3 regions of the Pedobacter sp. G11 genome follow, and region 2 is predicted to be linked to each of the others. Evidence: riboswitches for the same ligand, from Rfam matches in the RefSeq annotation. Region 2 holds a riboswitch; each other region holds the start of a gene.
What was found. Region 2 has a riboswitch for S-adenosylmethionine ahead of metH (methionine synthase). Riboswitches for the same ligand answer to the same signal wherever they lie in the genome.

Region 1 (3,288 bases), 1.8 Mb from region 2:
CATCGCACCAGATGATATGTACTGGGGAATTAAAAAACAGCTTTTAACCATTTTTAATGAAACACTCGAATTTGATTTTGTTGATCAAACAGACCTGGATTTAATCAAATCGAGTATAAAACCAAACACTCAATTAATCTGGATTGAAACACCATCAAACCCTTTACTAAAGGTTACCGATATTGAAGAAATTGGGAAAATAGCGAAACAAAACAATATTACATTTGCTTGCGATAGCACCTTTGCCTCTCCTATTTTACAAAACCCGATCTTGCTTGGTGCTGATATAGTGATGCACAGCAGTACAAAATATTTGGGTGGTCATAGTGATGTTCTTGGTGGCATTTTAGTGACCGCTAAAAAGGATGAACTTTGGGAAAGAGTTAAAAATATTCAACAAACAGGTGGAGCGGTTCCATCACCGTTCGATTGTTATTTACTTTGCAGAAGTATAAAAACCCTGGCTTACCGCATGAAGGGCCATTGCGAAAATGGGAAATTAGTTGCCCAGTATTTAGTTAATCATCCGAAAGTTGAGGCCGTTTTTTTTCCTGGATTAGCAACACACCCGCAACACGAAATTGCTAAAAAGCAAATGAAAGATTTCGGTGGAATGATGTCTTTCCTGGTTAAAGGTGATGTGGAGGAGACCAGCAGAGTGGTAAATAGCGTCAAATTATTTGCCCAGGCAACCAGTTTAGGCGGTGTAGAAAGTTTAATTGAGCACCGTTATTCGGTTGAAGGACCTGATAGTAAGACACCTAAAAACTTGCTGAGGATTTCTGTCGGCTTGGAGCATGTTGATGATATTATTGCTGACTTAGAACAGGCACTTAAGTAAATGGTAAAAAGTTTTTCCCAATAGACACACCAGTGCGAGGCAGGAAGCAATCTTACAATGAAGGTTATAACAAAACAATCTTTGTTTTTTAACCCGATTACAGCGATAGTTCCCGATTTTTCATCGGGGCTATAGCAAAAAGCGAGACTGAGAATTCCCAAGTTACAATCCCGCTCATATTCAAGCCTATTCAGCGTACAAGCAGTACAAATTCGTAATATCATTTCGATTCCTTTCCGCTTTCTTTTAATAGATTCGAATAGGTTGTACTAGTTTTAAATTATTAAAATGCTTCCCAAAAAAAATGGCAATTGCATTGGGTTTACTATAAACTTTTCATACTTACGATGGAAATTTCATTACTAGCTTACCATTCTAAAGCAAAAAATCAAAATTTAATTTTGTTGTTTGAAATTTAATTCAGACATTTGAAATATTATTTGGTAATTCACTAAATAAAAGTCAATCTTAATCGGATTGATTTATAAAGAAGTGGCGAGAGACAGGCTCCGCGACCCACTGGCAACCCTCAGAGAGAGAAGGTGCCAATTCCTGACCGGATGACATGGTGTTATCTGGAGATATAAATTATAACTGATGAATACGTTAAATTTTCCATCGCAAAGCGAGCCTAACTCAATCTTCAAAAAGATAGAAACTTCTTCTATTTCATTGATTTGTTGTGATATGCAGGCGATTACTTGTATGTGCTGTTGCATACAATAATTTAAAAATCTTCCTCTTTTGTTGCCTTTTCAAATTGGAAGGTCCTGATCGATCAGGATACGCCATTAATCAGACGATCAAAATATTATGGTTTTATTATCCGATTTTGATCACCCAAGCATTTAAATATTCACACCATTAATCACATTAGAAAATGTCAACATCATATAAATTTGAAACTTTGCAATTACATGCTGGCCAGGAAATTGATCCAACAACAGGTTCAAGGGCTGTGCCGATTTACCAAACTACATCTTATGGTTTTAATAGTGCAGAGCATGGTGCAAATTTATTTGCATTAAAAGAATTCGGTAATATTTATACCCGGCTAATGAATCCAACGACCGATGTTTTTGAGAAAAGAATCGCAGCATTGGAAGGTGGCGTTGCAGCGTTAGCCACGGCATCAGGTCAGGCGGCACAGTTCATCGCATTGCATAACATTCTTGAGGCCGGCGACAGTATTGTTTCATCAACCCATATTTATGGCGGAACTTACAACCAGTTTAAAGTAGCCTTTAAACGTTTAGGCATTCATGTTGATTTTGCAAATCCTGATGTGCCAGAAGAATTTGAGCAAAAAATTACAGACAAAACCAAAGCCATCTATTTAGAAACGATTGGTAACCCTGCTTTTAGCATTCCTGATTTTGAAAAAATCGCTGCAATTGCCAAGAAATACGATATCCCATTTATTGTTGATAATACTTTCGGTGCCGGTGGATATTTATTTAAGCCACTTGAGCATGGTGCCAACATTGTAGTAGAATCGGCCACAAAGTGGATTGGCGGCCATGGTACCAGCATTGGCGGTGTAATTGTTGATGGTGGTAACTATAACTGGGGCAACGGGAAATTTCCGCAGTTTAGCGAACCATCTGAAGGTTATCACGGATTGATTTTTAATGATGTTTTTGGTATTGGCGGACCATTTGGTAACATACAATTTATTATTCGGGCCCGTGTAGAAGGTTTAAGAGATTTGGGTCCTGCCCTTTCGCCCTTTAATTCATTTCTATTATTACAAGGCTTAGAAACATTATCACTTCGGGTGCAACGTCATGTAGACAATGCTTTGGAATTGGCGACATGGTTAGAAAATCATCCATTGGTTAAAGAAGTGCATTACCCAGGCCTGGCGAGCAGTAAATACAATAACCTGGCAAAAAAATATTTAAGCAACGGTTTCGGTGGTGTTTTATCTTTTGAGTTAAACGGTACGAAAGAAAATGCTACACAAGTTATCGATCATTTAAAACTGGTTACTCACCTGGCAAATGTTGGCGACGCCAAAACGCTGATTATTCAGCCATCGGCCACTACGCACCAGCAGCTGAGCGAAGCCGAACAATTGGCGGCAGGCGTAAAACCAAATGCATTGCGGGTATCGGTTGGCATTGAGCATATCGATGATATTAAAGCAGATTTTGAGCAGGCATTTTCTGCTATCGGAACTCACGCAACTGCAGAAAGTTTACAAGCTTAAAAGCCAGATTTTAGTTACGACAATACGATTTTATAATGAGCACAGCTTCAACATATAGTTATCCCAAACAATTTAAATTAGAAAACGGAAAAAAAATTCGCAACCTGCAAATTGCTTATCAAACCTTTGGTAAGTTAAATGCTAATAAAGATAATGTAGTTTGGGTTTGCCATGCTTTAACTGCAAATGCCGATGTTTTTGAATGGTGGGAAGGTTTGTTTGGGCCAAATGCATT
Region 2 (3,288 bases):
AGCCATAACCACAACTGCAGCGCCATATTGCATAATTTTACGGGCGCTTTCGCGGAATTTTTCTTCTCCTTCTTTAAGCGAAATTGAATTTACAATTCCCTTGCCCTGTAAACATTTTAAACCATTTTCAATAACCGACCATTTCGATGAATCGACCATGATCGGCAACTTGGCAATATCCGGTTCGGAAGCAATAAGGTTTAAGAATTTGGTCATGGCAGCTTCTGAATCAAGCATACCTTCATCCATATTCACATCGATAACCTGTGCCCCACCTTCTACCTGTTGCAAAGCAACGGCCAAAGCGGCTTCGTAATCGCCGCCCAATATTAATTTAGAAAACTTTGGAGAACCTGTAATATTCGTTCTTTCTCCAACATTTACAAATATGCTATCTGGTTTTATCGTAACTGGCTCTAAACCACTTAAACGCATAAAAGGTTCGATAACAGGCAATTTTCTGGGAGATGCTTTTTTAGCGTTTTTAGCAATACAACCAATGTGATCTGGCGTAGTTCCACAACAACCGCCAACAATATTTACAAATCCGGATTGAATAAAATCATCTACCAAATGTGCTGTTTCATGCGGTTGCTCATCATAAGCACCAAACTCATTTGGCAAACCCGCATTTGGATAGGCTGAAACGTAACAACCAGCTTTATTCGCCAGTTCTTCAATGTGCGGACGCATTTCTTTTGCTCCCAAAGCGCAGTTAAAACCAATGCTTAAAGGCTTGGCATGCATCACGGAGTTTAAAAAAGCTTCAGCAGTTTGTCCGGACAAAGTTCTTCCAGAAGCATCGGTAATGGTTCCTGAAATCATGATTTCCAGTTTACGCCCAATAACTTCTTCGTATTTTTTTATCGCTACAATGGCCACCTTAGCATTTAGCGTATCAAAAATAGTTTCAATTAAAAGAACATCCGAACCACCATCTACCAAGCCGCGAACTTGCTCATAATAGGCAGATTCCAGTTCATCAAAATAAACCGCCCTAAAACCTGGGTCGTTTACATTTGGAGACATGGAGAGCGTACGGTTGGTTGGGCCAATTGCACCTGCTACGAAACATTTACGATCAGGATTAGCGGCCATAAATTCATTAGCAGCCTCTTTGGCCACACGGGCACCTTCATAACTCATTTCATACGAAAGATCTTCCATCTGGTAGTCAGCCATCGAGATTCTTTGTGTACTGAAAGTGTTGGTTTCTATAATATCGGCACCTGCCGTTAAATATTCAAGATGTATGGCTTTAATAATATCAGGCCGTGTAATGTTAAGCAAGTCATTATTGCCTTTTACATCACAAGGATGATTTTTAAATCTTTCCCCTCTAAAATCTTCTTCGGTTAAAGTATAACGCTGAATCATGGTACCCATCGCACCATCGATTACTAAAATACGTTTTTCTAATTCTTCTCTTATACCCATTTGTTGTTTCTAGTAGCAAGTAGTTAGTATCGAGTATAAAGATTCTTAACATCGACCCAACTGCAGGTAATGGGCAAAAAACATCAGACTACCATGTCATGATATTTGATACTTAATACCTGATACTTAAAAAGGCTTATCTTAAAAGTTGGCGTGTAAATTACCACTAAAACTTATCTGCTCTCGCCACTGCTGAGATTAGAATGTAGCACCTTGTTGGCACAGGTTGCTAAGACTTCGTTGGGTCTAATCCCTCCGTCTTTCTTAATAAGCATACAAAAATGCAACAAAGCAACATCAATTCCAAAAATTATCAGCCCGTAGCCAAATAAAATTACAAAGGCCATGCAAAACTGCACGGCCTTAAGAATATTGTTTTGTATTGAATTAAAAATTGTAATCTGATGGATCAGATTTTTACCAGATTATTTTCTGCTTCCGAAGATACGTAGTAGGAAAAGGAAGATATTGATAAAATCTAAATAAAGATTTAAAGCAGCCATGATAGCCAACTTTTTGGTATCAGCTGATGGAATTGCTTCGCCACTTTCTTCTAAACCTTGACCAATTCTTTTGATTTTTTGAACATCATAAGCGGTTAAAGCAGTGAAAACGGCAATACCAATGAAAGCCATTACCAAACTAAATTGTTCACTTTTGATAAACATGTTAGCAATACTTGCAATGAATAATCCGGCAACACCTACCATTAAAATCGGCCCGAATTTACTTAAGTCAATGTTAGTGGTATAACCCATTACGGCCATAATACCAAAAATACCAGCTGCTGCTGCAAAACAGGTTATAATTGACGTACCAGTATAAATTAGTAAGATAAAACTTAAGCTTACGCCAAGCAGAACTGAAAAAAGTGCAAAAACACCCAGCAATGCAGCATAAGACAATCTTGAAAAACCAGCGCCCATAACCAATACTAAACCAAGTGGAGCAAACATGGCTACATAACCTAAACCTGTTCTTTGACCAGTTTCGAAGTTGATTAATGCCCTAAGTGCCGATTCAGTATTTGAAATATAAAAGGCCGATAAGGTAGATAATGTTAAAGCCACAAACATCCACAAAAAGACGTTCGCAAAAAATTTCTTCGACACAGAACTTTCCTGTACGAAAACACTATTGGTTTGATAATTATAATTTTGTTGTTCCATTTTTTAATTTGTGTATTTAAATGATTTTAAAAATAACAATTTAGTTCAATCTTTTTGTCAGCAGTTCTTCAACTTTCTTAAAGAACTGTAAGGGTTTTAAGGTTCGCCAGGGTAAATTATCAAATGCGCCACCAAAATTGATATAGTAATCAATATTATTATCCCTGAACTCAGCAATTACATGTTCCTGAAAGTTAACGCCCACGATCCAGCCATCTTCAACTTCCTGAAACCATTCCTCATAGTAGCTATCATCAGAAGCATGAAAATTCAATACATTTTCTCCAATCAGAATAAATTTATTAATGCCCTCGTCCATCATCAGCTCCAGAATATCACGTTTCAACAACATGATATCATTATTGATCGCATCGTTCCACTCCCCTATGAACTCAATTATTGCATAACTTCGATCGTAATCTGCATATAACACTTTCATGTAAAGCGTATTCGATCCAAATTCATCCCATTGGGGATGTAGCAAAAAATTGTAGATCTGCTTATCGAAATAAATTTCTGAATATTCGGTATTATAAAAAGGTGAGCGCTCATCTTCTGCCGAAACATAATCATCTCTCCACTGGTAATAAGGCTCGATTTCGTGCATTTTAAGTTTAAAGTTGCAGGTTAAAAGTTAAATGTGTATTTATCCAAACTTTAGTATTGCGAAGGTTTTTATCTG
Region 3 (3,288 bases), 2.1 Mb from region 2:
GCCCAGAATTTGGCACTACCCCAACCTGTTTTAGATTATTATAAGATAAGCGATAATCGAATTTCTCTCCGGCATCTTCAACAGCAATACCATTCGAAAGCGAATAACCGGTTTCAAAAAAATCACGCACATTATCAGGATTGGCTACAAATGGAACAGCCACCCCTTTAGAAAAAAACTGAGGAATCAATCTGCCATCCATTCTCGGGCCCCAGCTTTCATCCACGCCATCATTTGTACCAGCACCTTTACCGTCTACATAGCTGAATTTACCTTCAGATCCCTGACCAAAAACATCCTGATATTTCGGGAGGGTAAGTAAACTTTCAATAACCCCGTTAGAATTAAAAGTAACCCCTAAGCCCTTTTTTGATTTTCCCGATTTGGTTTTAATAATAATAACTCCAGCCGCCGCTCTCGATCCATACAATGCAGCAGCATTTGGTCCTTTAAGCACACTGATCGATTCGATATCATTTGGATTGATATCCGAAATGGTGTTTGCATAATCTCTTGCGCCAGCTGAATTGAGTTGTGAGTTATCCACAGGAATCCCATCCACTACAAAAAGCGGCTGGTTATTTCCTGAAATGGAAGTTTCACCACGAATAACCACCCGGGAAGACCCCATATCGCCCTGGCTATTGGTTACGCGAACACCGGCAACTTTTCCTGCCAGTGCATTTACCAGATTGCTTTCCCTGGCTTCTGTCAAGCTCTCCCCCTTGAGCTCCTGAACCGCATAACCCAGAGATTTCTTTTGTCGGGATATGCCTAATGCGGTAACGACTACCTCATCTAATGCATTATCGCCGTCATTTAAAACCACATCCAGCACTTTATTATTTTCTGATACCTCTACCTCTTTCGTGGCAAAGCCGATATAGGAAAATACCAACGTGCTTTTGCCCGCAACAGTAATGGAAAAATTTCCTGTTCCGTTACTCGTTACCGCTTGTTTAGTACCTTTTACAAAAATAGATACGCCAGGCAGCGTTTCTCCTGATGAACTTTTTACCGTGCCCGAAATTGCAAGATTTTGTGCTCGAACGAATGGTGAAAGCAATAGCAAAAATAGTATTGCTGGTAGCTTAATTTTTTTAAACATAATAGGTTAAATTGATGATTAGTTAAAACTGATGTGAAAAATTTAGGCAAAGCAATTCCACCCCGCTTTTAGCGATTTTTTTAAACACCTTGATATTGATAATTTTAGTTGGAGATGGTATATGATGAATTTAATTCAAACACATACCCTTACACATTCGGCCTCGCCAATACATGTTAAAATTGTTGAACTGGGTAAATTTTTGCTCGTTAGTCTTTTTCATTTATTTTTTCTGATAGATCAATACTTATCAATTGTGGAAAATCAGCCTACAAAAAAAGCACTCCTGTAAATCAGGAGTGCTCTCATATATGATTAATGATTTGGCCTTCAACTGACTTAACTACCCCAAACAACTCTGGGATGGAATTAGCACCATACCCTGAGGGCTGGTTGCTAAGGTTTCACAGGGCCATTCCCTCCACCTTTCTTGATAAGTATTTTAAAATAACTGGCGCAAAGATAATATAAAAATCATAATGTCTACAAATTCTATAGATTTTATTGAAATATTTTTTCTTAGCCAAAATCATGTCTACATTTGCTTTCTCAATTGAACATCATCCCATGAAAATAAAATATATTGCAATACTAATAGCCGGATTGTTAACCCAAAAAGTTGCCGCCCAAACAAAGATTAAAACATACACAAAAAACCTAAAGCTCCAAAACACCTTTCAGGCGAGTGGAATTTGGAGAGGTGTTTTTAACCTAAAGCCTGGCGTTGAGGTTCCTTTCAATTTTGAAATCAAAAATAAAAACGGGCAACCCTACCTCAGTTTTTTAAATGCCGATGAAAGCTTCGACGGCGGATTTGTAAAACAGAAAAATGATTCATTATGGATTAACCTCGATCAGTTCGACAATGTGCTGGCGTTTAAAATCCAGAAGGATTCGCTTGTGGGTGTATTGAAAAAACAAGATGGATCTGGCAAAGCACTTCCGCTATCAGCCAGCAAAGCGAATCAATATCGTTTCAAAACAAATGATCAAACACCTGATGCGGATTTTTCCGGAAAGTATGACATTGTATTTAAATCACAAGATGGCAAAAATGAAAATGCGGTCGGACTTTTCAAACAGGTAGGAAATAAAATTACAGGTACATTTCTCCGCATCACCGGCGATTCCCGCTATCTTGAAGGCAGTGTAGATGGAAATCAATTTTACCTTTCGGGTTTTATAGGTTCCAGCCCATCTTACTATAAGGGTACATTCTCAAAAGATGGAATAATTCAGGGAGAAGCAGTTAGTGCAAGAGGAAATACGCCATTCACCGGAAAACAAAACGAGAATGCGGCCCTCCCCGATGCTACCAAATTAACCTTTTTGAAAGAGGGCTATAAAACGCTGAACTTCTCTCTCCCCGATGTAGATGGCAAGAAAATTTCATTAACGGATGATAAATTTAAGAACAAGGTCGTGATATTAACCATTACCGGCACCTGGTGCCCTAATTGTGTGGATGAGGCATCATTCATTTCGCCTTGGTATAAGGAAAACCGTAACCGTGGCGTAGAGGTTGTTGGTATCCACTACGAGCGCCAGCTTGATTCAGCTTATGTAAAAAAGGCATTAGGCAGATTTCGTGATAAGTTCGACATTCAATATGACCAGGTAATTGCAGGTAAACCTGATAAAAAGCAAGTTGCCGAGTCACTTCCGGGTCTGAATAATTTCTTATCCTTCCCAACGATGATCATCATCAATAAAAAAGGCGAGGTTGCGCAAATCCATACCGGTTACAGCGGACCCGCAACAGGAAAATATTACACTGATTTTGTAAGCGCATTCAATGCGGAAATTGATGGATTGCTGAAACAAACCAATCTGTAGCGCAGTGCTATTTCCTCTTTAATATCTCAACCCTAACTATTTTGCAATATCATCCTGTTCGTATATTGGTCGATCGGGATGATCTTCTTTGTTCTGCGGCCACGAAATAACACCTGTTTGTTAACTGATCTTTTCGGCTGTAGCTAATTTTATTCTTGTAACAAATATTTTTCATTGCAATTTCCTACCTGAGAAGCAGTCTTCAATATTTTATTTATCTTGGTAAATCGTTTTAACATCGCTCAACATCGGGTATCTAATTGGAAATGTTGTTGAGCTGTTAACATTTAACTAAACAAACCCCTTAACCTCTCATCAACATCTAAATGCTCAAATCAATTTTC

Region 1: another riboswitch for S-adenosylmethionine. It lies ahead of EA772_RS17745 (O-acetylhomoserine aminocarboxypropyltransferase/cysteine synthase family protein); the one in region 2 lies ahead of metH (methionine synthase).
Region 3: another riboswitch for S-adenosylmethionine. It lies ahead of EA772_RS16430 (SusC/RagA family TonB-linked outer membrane protein); the one in region 2 lies ahead of metH (methionine synthase).

The regions. Positions count from the first base shown of each region.
Region 1 covers NZ_CP034190.1:4,111,805-4,115,092, reverse strand. The annotation lists gene EA772_RS17750 (PLP-dependent aspartate aminotransferase family protein) at 1-841, shown strand, start outside; SAM riboswitch class I at 1,321-1,431, shown strand; gene EA772_RS17745 (O-acetylhomoserine aminocarboxypropyltransferase/cysteine synthase family protein) at 1,722-3,053, shown strand; gene metX (homoserine O-acetyltransferase) at 3,089-3,288, shown strand, end outside.
Region 2 covers NZ_CP034190.1:828,974-832,261, forward strand. The annotation lists gene metH (methionine synthase) at 1-1,437, opposite strand, end outside; SAM riboswitch class I at 1,608-1,711, opposite strand; gene EA772_RS03570 (Bax inhibitor-1/YccA family protein) at 1,863-2,606, opposite strand; gene EA772_RS03575 (hypothetical protein) at 2,647-3,213, opposite strand.
Region 3 covers NZ_CP034190.1:3,807,202-3,810,489, reverse strand. The annotation lists gene EA772_RS16430 (SusC/RagA family TonB-linked outer membrane protein) at 1-1,108, opposite strand, end outside; SAM riboswitch class I at 1,445-1,548, opposite strand; gene EA772_RS16425 (peroxiredoxin) at 1,640-2,944, shown strand; gene EA772_RS16420 (outer membrane beta-barrel protein) at 3,271-3,288, shown strand, end outside.